One region of the Shigella sp. SIG6 genome, then DNA from elsewhere that is predicted to be linked to it. Evidence: riboswitches for the same ligand, from Rfam matches in the RefSeq annotation. Region 1 holds a riboswitch; each other region holds the start of a gene.

Region 1 (3,218 bases):
AAAAGCAGGAGAAACCATAAACTGGAGGAATTTTTGCGCCAGCTCCGGCTGCTTGCTGGCAGCGGTGCGGGCGGCGACTTCCACCTGCAGATAGTGACCTTCGCTAAAGTTCGCGGCGGCGTAGTTATCTTTTTTCTCTTCGAGAATGTGATAAGCCGGAGAGGTGGTGTAACTCAGTACCAGATCGCTTTCACCTTTTAAAAACAGGCCGTAGGCTTCGCTCCAGCCTTTGGTGACCGTGACGGTTTTCTTCGCCAGTTTTTGCCAGGCTTGTGGGGCGTCATCGCCATAGACTTTTTGCATCCACAACAGCAGACCCAGCCCCGGCGTGCTGGTACGCGGATCCTGATAAATCACCCGCCAGTTCTGATCGCTCTCAACCAATTCTTTCAGGCTTTGCGGCGGGTTTTTCAGTTTGTTCTTGTCATAGACGAAGGCGAAATAGCCGTAATCAAACGGGACGAAAGTGTCATTATTCCAGCCGCCGGGAACGTTAACGGCATCCGCTGCCACACCGCTTTTGGCAAATAGTCCGGTTTTACTGGCGGCGTCTAACAGATTGTTATCCAGCCCCAGCACCACATCGGCTTTACTATTTTTGCCTTCCATCCGTAGACGGTTGAGAAGCGAAACGCCATCTTCCAGCGCCACCAGTTTCAGTTCGCAGTTACAGTCGGCTTCAAAAGCTTTTTTGATCTTTGGACCAGGCCCCCAGTCGGCGGCGAAGGAATCGTAGGTATAAACAGTCAGAACGGGTTTAGCGAAAACGGGCGCTGTGCACAGCAACAGCAGGGGAAGACATTTTTTTAACACTTTGCACCTCAAAAAAGAGTGGCAAAGGACTTGAGAAGGAGCCTCAAATCCCTTCGCCGGCGTTATCCGGATCAGGTTCGACGGGTATTTTCTCAGCGCACGCGTTTGCGTGGCACCCCGTTGAGAACGGCGTTAGTGTAGTGATTTTGTTATCTACCAGCAATCATGGATCCGGTGGCGCAAACCACGCTGATTTAAAATCGAACCAGCCGAGGGTATTCATACGCAGGCCGCGCATACTGCGTTGTCCCTGAATGATCAGCCAGTGGTGGATAAGCGGCACCATTGCTTTACTGGCGACCAGTTGCTGGCACCAGTTCGCCAGGTTCATTTCGCCATTGCGCCAGCGGGCGGCGTCGGCTTGCCAGTCGATCGGAATACAGTGTTGGAGCAGCGGCACCTCGCACAAGTGCGCGAACAGCGAAAAATCCAGCGGCAGCGTAAAGTTGGCGCTATTAAGCCAGATATCGCTCTCGATCTCTCCTTCATGCCACTGATCGTAGCTGATCTCTTTGATTTCCAGCGTGACCTGGTGACTTGCCAGAATCTGCTGCATGATCCCGGCAATCACCCGATGCTCACTGTGATCCTGATAAAAGGTCAGGGTGAGGCTTTCCAGGCCAGCCGGTTTTTCGCTCTTTATGGTGCGGGCATGGTGCCAACGGGGGAGCAGTCCATAAGCTGGGAACCACAGTTGCTGGTACTGTTCCTCAGCGAAATAGACCAGATTAGTTGGAGAAAGCACATAGCTTACCCAGTCCCTGACTTGCTGATTCGCCCCGCGATGGGTGCGGCTGTCGAACAGTAAATAGTAGCAACCTTCCTCCAGGCGGCTTTCAATCTCTTTTTCCTCGCCCTGTGGACCTTTTAGCATCAGACCACCGGCTGGCTCGTCGGCAATTTCCGGCAGAACCCAGACGTTAACTTCGTCGATTAATGCCCGGTAACCGAAGAAGTCATCGAATGCCTGAATTTTCAGTTGATTGGTGCTGTTGCGAATCACCGCATACGGACCGGTGCCAATAGGATGGCTGGCAAAGTTACTGAGGGTTTCCCATTCGCACGGCAGGATCATCGCCGGAACTTGCCCCAGCAGTAACGGCAACCAGCGGTCCGGCTGCGTGAGATGGATATCCAGCGTCCAGGGCGTCGGCGACACAATGTCCGTAATATGCGAATAGAGCGGCAGCGTATTGATTCGTTTTAAAGAGGCGATCACGTCGTCCATTTCCAGTTCACGACCATGATGAAAATGGACTCCTGGACGCAAAAAGAAACGCCAGTGAAGCGGTGATATTTGCTGCCAGTGGTGGGCGATGTCTGCTTCCAGTTCCCCATTTTCCTCATTTATGCGCGTTAGCGAACTGAAGATTTGCCGGGCAATATGGGTTTCGGAACGGCGCAATGCGCTGCCAGGTAGCAGATTACGCAACGGACGATAGTAGAGCACGCGCAGGATGTGCCGCCCCTGGCGGAAGCTGCGGCCCAGATGAGAAACCAGCATTTGCCGCACAGTCGCTTTGTCGCCAACCAACTGCACTAGTTGGTCGATACGATCCTGCTCCAGCAGGTCTTCCGCCCGCTGTTGCTGAAGCGCCAGCCCGGTATAGAGGAATGTCAGACGCGAGCGTTTACCGCGCCCGACTTCCGCTTCCCACGTCAGCCAGCCGCGATCCTGCATGGTGTTGAGCAGGGTACGCATATGACGACGCGAGCAGCTCAATAACGCTGCCAGTTCGTTGAGCGTTGTGTCCTGCGATTTACCCTCGCAGCATTGCCACAGGCGGATGAACTGTTGTTGCAGACGAGCAGATGGCATAAAAGGGGAACTCCTGCGCAAAAGACAGCAATTTTATTTTCCCTATATTAAGTCAATAATTCCTAACGATGAAGCAAGGAGGTGCCCCATGCGTCAGTTTTATCAGCACTATTTTACCGCGACAGCGAAGTTGTGCTGGTTGCGTTGGTTAAGCGTCCCACAACGATTAACCATGCTTGAAGGACTGATGCAGTGGGATGACCGCAATTCTGAAAGTTGACTTGCCTGCATCATGTGTGACTGAGTATTGGTGTAAAATCACCCGCCAGCAGATTATACCTGCTGGTTTTTTTTATTCTCGCCGCGCTAAAAAGGGAGCGTATGATCTGGATAATGACGATGGCTCGCCGTATGAACGGTGTTTACGCGGCATTTATGCTGGTCGCTTTTATGATGGGGGGGGCCGGGGCGCTACAGGCTCCTACATTGAGCTTATTTCTGAGTCGTGAGGTTGGCGCGCAACCTTTCTGGATCGGACTCTTTTATACGGTGAATGCTATTGCTGGGATCGGCGTAAGCCTCTGGTTGGCAAAACGTTCTGACAGTCAGGGCGATCGGCGAAAACTGATTATATTTTGCTGTTTGA
Region 2 (3,218 bases), on a different contig from region 1:
ACCTCTCTACCATCAAAGCGTCGTTTAATGTCATTGGCATGGGCTCGTGCATGGGCATCCTGATACTCGCCATGTTCGTGATGGTGATGATGTCCTTGGTCGTGGTGATGTTCGTGGTCTTGATGATGTTCGTGATCGTGATGATGGTGATGATGCTCATAATCATGCCCGTGCATATTCTCCAGCCAGTTGCGTTCGCCGCGCCAGGTACGCCAGAACATCCAGAACGCGGTGCCAATAATGATCACTGCGGAAATCAGCTGGAGCCACGGTTCTGCTGATTGAGCAGTAAAGCGCTTACTGATCACCATCCCGCCAAAGGCAATCAACCAGACCACCGCGGTATGCGAAATGGTTGCTGCCAGTCCGAGCATCACCGCCTGTTTAATGGTGCCTTTGATGGCGATGATAAACGCCGCCATCATCGTTTTTGAGTGCCCTGGTTCCAGGCCATGAAGCGCACCAAGTAAGATGGCGCTGGGGATGAAGAACCAGGCGTTTCCTTGCTGAAGAAGAGTTGTAAATTCGGTCATGATAATAATTCTTAGTATTAATTCGGCAATCTGATTCTACTCCCCCCAGTACCTGATACTACCCCCCCAGTAGATTAATAGTGCTATGATTTTTCATATTCTTGTTAACCAGGTGTTGCCATGTCTCATACAATCCGTGATAAACAGAAACTGAAAGCGCGTGCCAGTAAGATTCAGGGCCAGGTCGTGGCGCTCAAGAAAATGCTCGACGAGCCGCACGAATGCGCTGCAGTTTTACAACAGATTGCTGCTATCCGTGGAGCGGTAAACGGTCTGATGCGGGAAGTGATTAAAGGTCATCTGACGGAACACATCGTTCACCAGGGGGATGAGCTAAAACGTGAAGAAGATCTGGATGTCGTTCTGAAGGTGCTGGATTCATATATCAAATAATTTATTAACGCGATTGTAAAACTGCCGTTTTTCCTCGTTTACAACGGGTGCGCTGGACATTACCATCCTCCTCTGCGATTTATCATCGCAACCAAACGACTCGGGGTGCCCTTCTGCGTGAAGGCTGAGAAATACCCGTATCACCTGATCTGGATAATGCCAGCGTAGGGAAGTCACGGACCACCAGGTCATTGCTTCTTCACGTTATGGCAGGAGCAAACTATGCAAGTCGACCTGCTGAGTTCAGCGCAATCTGCGCACGCGTTACACCTTTTTCACCAACATTCCCCTCTTGTGCACTGCATGACCAATGATGTGGTGCAAACCTTTACCGCCAATACCTTGCTGGCGCTCGGTGCATCGCCAGCGATGGTTATCGAAACCGAAGAGGCCAGTCAGTTTGCGGCTATCGCCAGTGCCTTGTTGATTAACGTTGGCACACTGACGCAGCCACGCGCACAGGCGATGCGTGCTGCCGTTGAGCAAGCAAAAAGCTCTCAAACACGCTGGACGCTTGATCCAGTAGCGGTTGGTGCGCTCGATTATCGCCGCCATTTTTGTCATGAACTTTTATCTTTTAAACCGGCAGCGATACGTGGTAATGCTTCGGAAATCATGGCATTAGCTGGCATTGCTAATGGCGGACGGGGAGTGGATACCACTGACGCCGCAGCTAACGCGATACCCGCTGCACAAACACTGGCACGGGAAACTGGCGCAATCGTCGTGGTCACTGGCGAGGTGGATTATGTTACCGATGGACATCGTATCATTGGTATTCACGGTGGCGATCCGTTAATGACCAAAGTGGTAGGAACTGGCTGTGCATTATCGGCGGTTGTCGCTGCCTGCTGTGCGTTACCAGGCGATACGCTGGAAAATGTCGCATCTGCCTGTCACTGGATGAAACAAGCCGGAGAACGCGCAGTCGCCAGAAGCGAGGGGCCAGGCAGTTTTGTTCCACATTTCCTTGATGCGCTCTGGCAATTGACGCAGGAGGTGCAGGCATGAAACGAATTAACGCTCTGACGATTGCCGGTACTGATCCGAGTGGTGGTGCGGGGATTCAGGCCGATCTTAAAACCTTCTCGGCACTTGGCGCTTATGGTTGCTCAGTTATTACTGCACTGGTGGCGCAAAATACCCGTGGCGTACAGTCGGTGTATCGCATTGAGCCTGATTTTGTCGCCGCCCAGCTCGATTCGGTGTTCAGCGATGTGCGAATCGATACCACTAAAATCGGTATGTTGGCGGAAACCGATATTGTTGAAGCGGTGGCAGAACGGTTGCAACGTTATCAGATCCAAAACGTGGTACTCGACACCGTTATGCTGGCAAAAAGCGGCGACCCGCTGCTTTCACCTTCGGCGGTTGCTACGCTGCGCAGTCGATTATTGCCACAGGTTTCATTAATAACGCCAAACTTGCCCGAAGCTGCCGCCTTGCTCGACGCGCCACACGCGCGCACCGAACAGGAAATGCTGGAACAAGGGCGATCGCTGTTGGCGATGGGCTGTGGCGCAGTGCTAATGAAAGGTGGTCATCTGGATGATGAGCAAAGCCCGGACTGGCTGTTTACCCGCGAGGGTGAACAACGGTTTACCGCACCGCGCATTATGACCAAAAACACCCACGGCACTGGTTGTACACTCTCTGCGGCGTTGGCTGCACTACGCCCGCGCCATACAAACTGGGCTGACACCGTACAGGAGGCAAAAAGCTGGCTTTCATCGGCGTTAGCCCAGGCCGACACGCTGGAAGTTGGTCACGGTATTGGTCCGGTTCACCACTTCCACGCCTGGTGGTGAGCACCGTACTATAGCTGCTTTGGTTATTGTCAGCCTTTGGCACTGACATTCAGGGATGAAACCAATGCAGCTAAGAATTACCAGTCGAAAAAAACTCACCGCTCTATTATGCGCTCTTGGGCTAATTTCCATCGTTGCAATTTATCCGCGTCAGACGGTGAATTTTTTCTATTCGACAGCAGTTCAGATTACAGACTACATCCACTTCTACGGTTATCGCCCGGTTAAATCTTTCGCTATTCGCATTCCTGCCAGTTACACCATTCACGGATTAGATGTTTCGCGCTGGCAGGAGCGTATCGACTGGCAGCGGGTGGCAAAAATGCGCGACAACGATATCCGCTTACAGTTTGCTTTTATTAAGGCTACGGAAGGCGAAAAGCTGGTGGACCCCTATTTTTCGCGTAACTGGCAATTAAGCCGCGAAAATGGCCTGCTGCGCGGGGCGTATCATTATTTCTCCCCGTCGGTATCCGCTTCAGTT
Region 3 (3,218 bases), on a different contig from region 1:
TCGGCAAACTGCGCTTCATCGTTGGCGTCCTGAATAGAACCGGGGCGCAGACCGTCGCCCAGCGACAGCGAAGCGTCATAAGCGGCACAGATTTCACAAATTTCGCGGAAGTGTTGATAGAGGAAATTTTCCTGATGATGGGAGAGGCACCATTTCGCCATAATCGAACCGCCGCGAGAGACGATACCGGTCAGGCGTTTCGCGGTCATCGGCACATAGCGCAGCAGTACGCCCGCATGGATAGTGAAGTAATCCACACCTTGCTCGGCCTGTTCCAGCAGCGTGTCGCGGAACGCTTCCCAGGTAAGATCTTCGGCGATCCCGTTAACCTTCTCCAGCGCCTGGTAGATCGGCACTGTACCGATCGGCACCGGACTGTTACGCAAAATCCACTCGCGGGTTTCGTGAATATAGCGACCGGTGGAGAGATCCATCACCGTATCCGCTCCCCAGCGCGTGGACCATACCAGCTTTTCCACTTCTTCTTCGATGGAAGAGGTGACCGCCGAGTTGCCGATATTGGCGTTAACTTTTACCAGGAAGTTACGGCCAATAATCATCGGCTCCGATTCCGGATGATTAATGTTGGCCGGGATAATCGCACGTCCGGCAGCAACTTCATCACGGACAAATTCCGCAGTGATATTTTCCGGCAGATGTGCGCCAAAGCTCATTCCCGGATGCTGGTGGCGTAAAACCTCGCTACGGATGCGCTCGCGGCCCATATTCTCGCGGATGGCGATGAATTCCATTTCCGGCGTGATGATGCCCTGGCGGGCGTAGTGCAGTTGGGTGACACGGCGTCCTGTTTTGGCGCGTTTTGGCGTTAATAAGCCGCTAAAACGTAGCTCGTCGAGACCATCATCTGCCAGCCGCGTTCTGGTGTAATCGGAACTGCGCACGGTAAGTTCTTCGGTATCGGCGCGCGCATCGATCCACGGCTGGCGTAGTTTTGCCAGCCCTTGCTGCACGTTAATGGCGATCTGCGGATCACCATACGGGCCGGAGGTGTCGTAGACCGGAATCGCTTCGTTTTCTTCGTACTGCGGCTGTTCTTTGCTACCGCCAATTAGCGTCGGGCTAAGCTGGATCTCACGCATCGGCACGCGCACGCCGGGGTGTGTGCCAGTGATATAAATGCGTTTTGAGTTGGGAAAGGCGGTGCCTTCCAGGGTGTCGATAAAATGTTGGGCTCGGGCGCGTTGTTCGCGGCGGGTCAGTTTTGTTGCAGACATAGCTCATTCCAAAAAGTTAAGGACGTGGCTTGTCAGACGACGGATGAAGCAAGAGACGATCGCCGCAAAGGCGATGCGATAGCAGATTAACTCTTGTTCCCTTCGCAGGTATTAGCCTGATCAGGTTCCGCGGATCCCGAATAAACGGTCTCAGCCAGTTAAGGCACTCCGACAAGAAATTAGCCCCCACAAACGGGGCGTTGAATGTAAATTACGCGTTAACAGCGCAGAACTCAAGCAGGATGTTTGACGCGGGCGGCGTCAAGCACCAGCAGAATCAGCTTATCTTCCAGCACAAAGCGCGCTTCCAGCGCCTCGCCGATGTCAGATAAAACCTGTTGAAACTCAAGGTAATTATCATGATCGATGGCGGTTTCCAGGCTGGAATCGTAGTAATCCATAATCTGTTGGGTATTGGCTTCGAGTTGCGGCCAAATCTTCGCGGCGCGCGCGAGTTGCCCGTTGCCTTCCAGCTTATGAAGAATGCGCTCATAAATACTGAAATGTCCGGCAGACAAGTAATCGACCAGGCTCTGACAAAAATCATCAAGGGCTTTTTCGTTTAGCCTCATGTACGATTCTTTGCCAGGCTTAATGCCAACCAGATTGTAGTAAGCCACGAGCAGATGCTTACGTACATGTAGCCAGCGATCAACCAGTTTGTTACTTCCTCTGACGCGCTCCGTCAGGTTATCGAGCTGGTTAAGCATGATTGACTCCGCAAGTTTGTATTCAAAAACTGCTCAGTGAGAAATGTAAAAACCATGTTAAACATGCCAGTGATGCAAAGGTAGTGCAAGAGCTATGGATCGTATAATTGAAAAATTAGATCACGGCTGGTGGGTCGTCAGCCATGAACAAAAATTATGGTTGCCGAAGGGAGAATTGCCGTATGGCGAAGCGGCAAATTTCGATCTTGTGGGTCAGCGCGCACTACAAATCGGCGAATGGCAGGGGGAACCTGTTTGGTTAATACAACAGCAGCGGCGTCACGATATGGGGTCGGTACGTCAGGTCATTGATCTCGATGTTGGGCTGTTTCAACTGGCCGGACGTGGCGTGCAACTGGCGGAGTTTTACCGATCGCATAAATACTGTGGTTACTGCGGGCATGAAATGTATCCGAGCAAAACCGAATGGGCGATGCTGTGCAGCCATTGCCGTGAGCGTTACTACCCGCAAATCGCCCCCTGCATTATTGTTGCCATCCGTCGCGATGATTCGATCCTCCTCGCCCAGCATACCCGCCATCGTAACGGTGTCCATACAGTACTTGCCGGATTCGTCGAAGTGGGCGAAACCCTCGAGCAGGCAGTCGCGCGGGAAGTGATGGAAGAGAGCGGAATTAAAGTTAAAAACTTGCGTTACGTGACTTCTCAGCCGTGGCCGTTTCCTCAGTCTTTAATGACCGCGTTTATGGCGGAATATGACAGCGGCGACATCGTGATCGACCCGAAAGAATTGCTCGAGGCGAACTGGTATCGCTATGACGATTTGCCGTTACTCCCGCCGCCCGGCACCGTAGCGCGCCGTCTGATAGAAGATACTGTGGCGATGTGTCGGGCAGAGTATGAGTGATGATACACTGACCGCCTGACGCACTAAGGAACAGCCAAAATGACCGAACTTAAAAACGATCGTTATCTGCGGGCGCTGCTGCGCCAGCCCGTTGATGTCACTCCAGTATGGATGATGCGCCAGGCGGGTCGCTATCTACCGGAATATAAAGCCACGCGCGCCCAGGCGGGCGATTTTATGTCGCTGTGCAAAAACGCCGAGCTGGCGTGCGAAGTGACTTTGCAACCGCTGCGTCGCTACCCGCTGGATGCGGCGATCCTCTTTTCCGATATCCTCACCGTGCCGGACGCGATGGGGTTAGGGCTCTATTTTGAAGCCGGAGAAGGTCCGCGTTTTACCTCGCCAGTCACCTGCAAAGCCGACGTCGATAAACTGCCAATTCCGGACCCGGAAGATGAGCTGGGT

The links. Region 1 has a riboswitch for thiamine pyrophosphate ahead of thiB (thiamine ABC transporter substrate binding subunit). Riboswitches for the same ligand answer to the same signal wherever they lie in the genome.
Region 2: another riboswitch for thiamine pyrophosphate. It lies ahead of thiM (hydroxyethylthiazole kinase); the one in region 1 lies ahead of thiB (thiamine ABC transporter substrate binding subunit).
Region 3: another riboswitch for thiamine pyrophosphate. It lies ahead of thiC (phosphomethylpyrimidine synthase ThiC); the one in region 1 lies ahead of thiB (thiamine ABC transporter substrate binding subunit).

What each region holds. Positions count from the first base shown of each region.
Region 1 is NZ_JBQZXC010000021.1:31,132-34,349, forward strand. Features, by position in the region: gene thiB (thiamine ABC transporter substrate binding subunit) at 1-813, opposite strand, end outside; TPP riboswitch at 844-943, opposite strand; gene sgrR (DNA-binding transcriptional regulator SgrR) at 977-2,632, opposite strand; gene sgrT (glucose uptake inhibitor SgrT) at 2,721-2,852, shown strand; gene setA (sugar efflux transporter SetA) at 2,954-3,218, shown strand, end outside.
Region 2 is NZ_JBQZXC010000061.1:10,284-13,501, forward strand. Features, by position in the region: gene rcnA (nickel/cobalt efflux protein RcnA) at 1-533, opposite strand, end outside; gene rcnR (Ni(II)/Co(II)-binding transcriptional repressor RcnR) at 654-926, shown strand; TPP riboswitch at 1,018-1,114, shown strand; gene thiM (hydroxyethylthiazole kinase) at 1,149-1,937, shown strand; gene thiD (bifunctional hydroxymethylpyrimidine kinase/phosphomethylpyrimidine kinase) at 1,934-2,734, shown strand; gene ACUU1M_RS11755 (glycoside hydrolase family 25 protein) at 2,799-3,218, shown strand, end outside.
Region 3 is NZ_JBQZXC010000036.1:10,037-13,254, reverse strand. Features, by position in the region: gene thiC (phosphomethylpyrimidine synthase ThiC) at 1-1,235, opposite strand, end outside; TPP riboswitch at 1,316-1,416, opposite strand; gene rsd (sigma D regulator) at 1,469-1,945, opposite strand; gene nudC (NAD(+) diphosphatase) at 2,040-2,813, shown strand; gene hemE (uroporphyrinogen decarboxylase) at 2,853-3,218, shown strand, end outside.